One region of the Flavonifractor sp. An4 genome, then DNA from elsewhere that is predicted to be linked to it. Evidence: riboswitches for the same ligand, from Rfam matches in the RefSeq annotation. Region 1 holds a riboswitch; the other holds the start of a gene.

The links. A riboswitch is a leader RNA that binds a small molecule or an ion and turns the genes downstream of it on or off. The one in region 1 is predicted to bind lysine.
Region 2: linked by a shared signal. The riboswitch ahead of B5F94_RS10450 (3-keto-5-aminohexanoate cleavage protein) and the one ahead of asd (aspartate-semialdehyde dehydrogenase) in region 1 are both predicted to bind lysine.

What each region holds. Positions count from the first base shown of each region.
Region 1 covers NZ_NFIL01000012.1:47,442-50,847, reverse strand. Annotated here, with positions in the region: gene B5F94_RS07305 (SpoIID/LytB domain-containing protein) at 1-1,575, opposite strand, end outside; lysine riboswitch at 1,674-1,846, shown strand; gene asd (aspartate-semialdehyde dehydrogenase) at 1,999-3,084, shown strand; gene dapA (4-hydroxy-tetrahydrodipicolinate synthase) at 3,091-3,406, shown strand, end outside.
Region 2 covers NZ_NFIL01000022.1:14,490-17,895, forward strand. Annotated here, with positions in the region: gene B5F94_RS10445 (L-erythro-3,5-diaminohexanoate dehydrogenase) at 84-1,124, opposite strand; gene B5F94_RS10450 (3-keto-5-aminohexanoate cleavage protein) at 1,204-2,022, opposite strand; lysine riboswitch at 2,144-2,321, opposite strand; gene B5F94_RS10455 (MutS-related protein) at 2,526-3,406, opposite strand, start outside.

The DNA of each region.
Region 1 (3,406 bases):
GCCCCAGCCGGAACCGGTGATGGTGAACACGGTGGAGCTGTCCCCGCCGCTGCCGCCGGAGGCCGTGGCCTTACTTACCTGGCCGCTGCCGTCAATGATGTACACATCGCCGCTCAGCTTGGAGGTGGAACCGATGCCGTCGATGGCATAGGCCCCGTCCAGGCTGCCGAGGGTACCATTTCCGTTCACCGTGTAGCTCCCTCCCCCGCCGGACGAGCCGCTGCCGGCGGAGCTGGACACGGTGTAATGGATGGACCGCAGCCCCAGGAAGGTGCGGCAGTCGTCCCGGATCTTGCTCCAGCTCTTGCCGGAGGAGTCGGTGAAGGTGATCTCAATGGCATTGCCGGTGGGGCTGGTCTTGGTGACCTTGAAGTCCACGATGCCCGAGTTGGTATAGCCCTTGGAATTGAGCAGGTCGGTGAGCTCCTGGGCGGTGTAGGTCACCGTCCAGTTGTAGTTGGGAACCTTGCTGGCCACCGACGCCTCGTAGGGGTCGTACTTGCCGATGAGGTAGGCCACGTTGCTCCCCCACACATTGACGGCGCTCTCGGTGGCGCCGCCGTCGTGGGAGGAGTATACCGCCTCAATGAGGGAGCCGTTGTACCAGGCGTATTCACCATAAGTCTCCTCCACCGCCTTGCTGCTGTTGGCCGTCACCTCGTCCATACCGTAGTACACCTGACAGCAGGTGGAGTTGCAGATGTCGAAGCCCTGACTCTTGTGCTTGCTGGCGGTGTAATTGCGGTAAGCGTAGGTGCGGGCGCTCACCGCCTGGGCCTTCAGGGCCTCCAGGGGCCAGGAGGAGCTCATCTCCCGCACGATGACCCCCTGTACATAATCCTCCAGGCCAATGACATTGCTCACCGTCAGGTTACCTCCGCTCACCCGCTGATACTGGAAGCCGCCGTAATAGGTACAGCCCCGGAAAATGGTCTCGGTCTTGACGCTGTCGTCCAGGCCGGGCTTGATGCCCAGGCACTTGGAGGCGCTGTCAAACTGGAAGAGGATCTGACTGGCGCCCGTCTTGACCACCGACACCCCGGCGCTGGAGGTACCAACCACCTCGGCGTCCCCAAGGCCAAGGCTGGTCTGGGCGGCCTGGGCGGATTCCTTGTCCAGGTAGGCCCCCACTCTTGCCTGCCACGTCCCGTCGATCCAGGCCACGAAGCCGCCGGAATAGGCGGAGGCCGCAGCGGCAGCCTCGTCGTAGGAGCTGTAGCTGCCGGGCAGCTTCAAATGCCAGCAGCCCACGGCGATATTGGAGGTAATGGTGTCGTAATAGCCGCTCCATGTCCCCACCTTGCCGTAGTAGACATTCTGGGTTTTGACCACCGAGATGGCGGTCTCACTGGTGGCGGCCAGCTGCTGAAACACCCGGTTGTCGTCATAATAGCCCAGCCGGTACCCGCTGCCCACATCGTTGAGCAGGTTGGCGCCAGGCAGGGCGTTGGAGCCGTAAAAGATACCCACTTTGATGGTGGGATCCACCGCCACCGAGGCGGCGGAGGCCGGCGCCTGGCTCAGTGGAAGGGCAATGGCCAGGGCCAGGGCTGCAATCTGCACAATTTTTTTCATCTTTCCCGTTTTCATTTGGCGGAAATCCCATCTCGCTTTCGTTGACACTTTGCCAGAACTTGTGGTACAATTTTGCAAACTAAATAGCGAAATTACATTTGCAGGATAGAGGCGCGGCTCTTCAAGAGTAGCGTGGTGAGGGTGCCGGGCCCGGTGAACCGCGTGAAAGGGGAGGCCGCCGAAGGGACGCTCCCGGTGGTGCGTTTGCCTGGTCGCCCGGATAAGATCCGTTCGACTGTCGCCGCACACGCGGCGGAGTGCTGTCTGCTTTTGTCTGGTATGGTCGGGGACGCACTGTCCCTGTCATTATAGTACAAAATCAGCAGTTCTGTAAACTGCTGATTTTCTTTTTCTTTTCGCTATGAGTTTCCGGTCTGAGACAGGCCGGTGTTGGAATAAACTTTGAGCAACGGAGGTATGGTCATGGAAAAATACAAAGTAGGCGTCATCGGCGGCACCGGTATGGTGGGCCAGCGTTTTGTTTCCCTGCTGGAGAATCACCCCTGGTTCCAGCTCACTGTCATTGCGGCCAGCAGCCGCTCCGCCGGCAAGACCTATGAGGAAGCCATCGGCTCCCGCTGGGCTCTGGAGAATCCCATGCCCGAAGAGGCCAAAAAGATGGTGGTCATGAACGCGGAGGCCGATATCGAGGCCATTGCCTCCCAGGTGGATTTTGTCTTTTCCGCCGTGGATATGAAGAAGGAAGAGATCCAGGCTCTGGAGGAGGCTTACGCCAAGCACGAGTGCCCCGTGGTCTCCAACAACTCCGCTCACCGCTGGACGCCCGACGTGCCCATGGTGGTGCCGGAGATTAATCCCGAGCATATCAAAGTCATCGAGGCCCAGCGAAAGCGACTGGGGGTGGAGCGCGGGTTCATTGCCGTTAAGTCCAACTGCTCCCTCCAGAGCTATGTTCCCGCCCTGCACTCCCTGCGCGGCTTCGGCCTGAACCAGGTGCTGGTCTGCACCTATCAGGCTATTTCCGGCGCGGGCAAAACCTTCGACACCTGGCCTGAGATGGTGGACAATGTGATCCCCTACATCGGCGGCGAGGAGGAGAAGAGCGAGCAGGAGCCCCTGAAGCTGTGGGGCAAGGTGGAGAACGGGGTCATCGTCAACGCCCAGTCCCCCGCCATCACCGCCCAGTGTCTGCGGGTGCCCGCGTCCAACGGCCACATGGCCGCTGTGTTCGCACGCTTTGAGAACAAACCCTCTATGGAGGAGATCAAAGAGATCTGGGCAAATTACAAGGGCCGTGCCCAGGAGCTGGCCCTGCCCTCCGCTCCCAAGCAGTTCCTGCACTACTTTGAGGAGCCTGACCGTCCTCAGACCCGGCTGGACCGGATGACCGAGGGCGGCATGGCGGTCTGCATTGGCCGTCTGCGTCCCGACACGCAGTACGACTATAAGTTCGTCTGCCTGTCCCACAATACCCTTCGCGGCGCCGCGGGCGGCGCAGTCCTTCTTGCCGAACTTCTGTGCGCGGAGGGTTACATTTCAAGGAGGTAACCCTATATGAGAGAGCCTGTTTTTACCGGAGCCTGTTCCGCCATCATCACCCCGTTTGACCACAGCGGCGCCATCAACTACGATCAGTTCGGAAAAATCATCGACGAGCAGATCGAGCGGGGCCTGGACGCCATCTGCGTCTGCGGCACCACCGGCGAATGTTCCACCCTGACCATCCGGGAGCACATTGCCGCCGTGGAATACTGTGTCAAGCGGGTGAACGGCCGGGTCAAGGTCATTGCCGGCGCGGGCAGCAACGATACTTCCGCAGCCGTCTACCTGTCCCAGCACGCCCAGGACTCCGGTGCCGACGCCCTGCTGC
Region 2 (3,406 bases), on a different contig from region 1:
GCGGGAACGCTGCGCGTTCTGCGCGCCAAAAGGCGCGGCCAGCTGGCGCTGGTGTCCGAGCTGCACAGACAGCTCAGAATATCTTACAGATATTTCTTCTCGAAGTAGGCCTTCAGCTGGGGATTCTCACGCAGCTCGGACAGGGTGATCTCGGCGTGGTCCTTGGTGTAGCCGTTGCCGACGATCATGGTGACGTCCTTGCCGCAGCCCTCGGCGCCCAGGGCGGCCTTGGCGAAATCGGTGGCCATGGAGAAGAAGTACACCACGCCGTTGTCATGGACGGGCAGGATGGCGGCCATCTCGCAGGCGGGCACGTTCACGATCAGGATGGAGACATCGTACTCCTTGCCGTTGTTGACGGCCAGGGACTTCTCCAGCACCTCGGTGGGGTTGGTGGCGGAGCCCACGATGGCGTGGTGGCACAGGTTCATGCTCTTCAGCAGGTCGGCGTCCTCCTGGCAGATGACCAGGGCAACCACGTTACCGGTGGGGCCAACGCGCTTCATGGCCTCGTAGCAGCACATCATGCCGCCCTTGCCGGCGCCGCCCAGGATGAGCACGGAGTCACCGGGCTTCACCAGCTTAGCGGTCTGGGCAGGAGCACCGGCCACGTCCAGAGCGGCCAGAGCCAGCTCCTCGCTCATGTCGTCGGGCAGCTTGGCATACAGGCCGGACTCAAACAGGATCGCCTGGGCATCCACGTCCACGCGGTCGATCTCGGGGTGGATGGCCTTGATCTTGTTGATCTTCAGGGGGGTCAGGGACAGGGAGACCAGAGAAGCGATCTTGTCGCCCACCTTCAGGTCGATCTTGCCCTGCAGATCCTCGCCGATCTCACGGACGGTGCCGATGAACATACCGCCGGAACCGGTGACGGGGTTCTGCATCTTGCCGCGCTCATTGACGATATCCAGGATCATCTGCTCGGTCTTGGCCAGGTCCTTCTCGCAGGCCTCATAGATCTGGGTGAAGGAAGCGGAGTCAATGTTCAGAGCGGAAACGTCGCACAGGATCTCGTTGGAGTAGCACTCCATGGTGTTGTCGATCTTCTTGGCAGCCTGGGTCAGCAGGCCCTTGGGCTCGATGACGCGGTGAGTGCCGTACTTGTTGCCTTTCTTCTGCATAGAAAGTTCCTCCTGTTTCGTTTAATGTTTGGTTGGGGAGATATATGGTTGGGGAGATAAGTAAAACAAAGGAATGAGATCAGGCCAGGGACAGGATCTTCCGGGCCTCGTCGGGGGTGGCGATCTCGCGGCCCAGCTCCTTGGCCAGGCGGACCACCTTGGCGACCAGCTCGCCGTTGGAGGCGGCCTTGTGGCCCTTCTCCAGGTAGATGTTGTCCTCGAAGCCCACGCGGACGTTGCCGCCCATCACGATGCCGGCGGCAACCATGGGCCAGGCGCCCCGGCCGATGCCGGTGACGGTCCAGGTGGAACCGGCGGGGATCTGCTTCACCAGGTAGTCCAGGTTGCCCACGGTGGCGGGGGTGCAGCCGGACACGCCCAGCACGAAGTTGAATTGCATGGGAGCGCCGGGGACCAGACCCTTGTTGGCCATGTTCACGATGGTGTCCAGGTGGCCGATCTCGAAGCACTCATACTCGGGCTTGATGTTGTTTTCCAGCATCCGCTTGCCGAAGGCCCGCATGGTAGGCATATCGTTGACGAAGATATCGTCGCCGAAGTTGCAGGTGCCGCAGTCCAGCGTGGCCATCTCGGGGCACAGCTCGGTGGGCTGGAGCCGTTCCTCAGGAGTCATGCCGGTGGCGCCGCCGGTGGAGGGGATCAGGATCACGCCGGGGCAGGCCTCCTTGATGGCGTCCAGGATCACCCGGAACCGCTCGCGGTCCTGAGTGGGGGTACCATCGTCCTCACGGACGTGGACGTGGATGACGGCAGCGCCTGCGTCAAAGGCGCTCTTGGCCTCACGGACCATTTCCTCCACGGTATAGGGGACAGCGGGATTGTGCTCCTTGGTGACCTCTGCGCCGCAGATGGCCGCGGTAATGATAAGCTTTTCCATGACACGCCTCCTCGAAAAAATAAAGCTACCCCGCCGGCAGAAGATGTATTCCTCCGGCGAGATAGCGCTTCATGAACAAAAAAACACTACTCATGTCCGCGGGAGGGGAAACTCTCGTTCAGACACAAATAGCGCTTCATGTGACTCATGACAATCCGTAAGCACTGGGCCCACGGCTCAGGGGGAGGGCTGTACGATTCACGTCCCCCTTCGGCGGAGCGGACATTCACAGAGTACATCGGGCTCGCCTGCCCTTATCATTGCTCTGCTACCTTGCGCTCCGCGCCTCTATCCATGCGTGTTATTTACTTTTGACAAAAACACTATAACCCAGCCAATTTTGTTTGTCAACTATTTTTTGAAAAATTAGGCTCACAAAATTTTTCTCTGTTCTGTAGACTTTTGTACGCTACAGCGGGATAGTGCTTACCAAATGGTAACCAGAACTGGAAGGGCAAAAACTCCGGCAGGCGGCGTGAACCGCCTGCCGGAGCAGGGAAAATTTACAGGTCGGCCTGGAAGAGTTCCATGAGGGTATCGTCCAGTTTGAGCAGCCGGCACACCCGAAGCGCGTCCCGGGGACAGGGGGCTCCAGGAGGGGCGGGAAGGAGCCGATAGTCCATCCGGCGGGCGATCCGCTTGCGGGGATCGTCCCCCTCGTCGCCCTGGATGTCCCGTACCAGACCGGCCACCTGGTAGTGGGCGGCGGCCACGTCGGACACCCCGTCATAGTGGGTGGTCATGAGAGCCACGCAGTCCAGACTGCTCAGGTGACGCACCAGAGCACGGGCCAGGGCCGCGCCCTCCTGGGGGTTGGTGCCCCGGGCAAATTCGTCCAGAGCCACGAAGAAGAACTGGCCGTGGGTTTCCCGCAGCAGCTTGTCCAGCAGGTGGACCTCCTTGCCGAAGGAGGACAGGCCGCCGGCGCCGGGGCCGCTGTCGGCCAGGATGAGCTCCACCCGGTGGAACAGGGGAAGGGTGGCGGACTGGGCAAAGACGAAGAAGCCGCACTGGCACAGAAGCAGGGAGAGCACGGTGGAGCGGAGAGACACGGTCTTGCCGCCCATGTTGGCGCCGGTGATGACGGTGCAGCCCGGTTTCAGATCCAGATCCAGCAGGGTGAACTGTTCGCCCCGCTCAGCCAGATCCTCCTCCACCTGAGGATGGCGCACCCCCCGGAGGGTGATGGATTTGTCGGCGCTGAGGGCGGGCCGGACACAGTTGTACCGCAGAGCCAGCTTGGCCTTGGCCACGATGAGATCCAGACGGCCCAGAGTCTCCATGTTGTCCAGGAAGGCCTGCTTGTAGGCCATCAGCTTGCCGGTGAGCATCCGGCGGACCTCCAGCTCCAGCTTATCCTCCTCCACCGCCAGGACACGGCGCT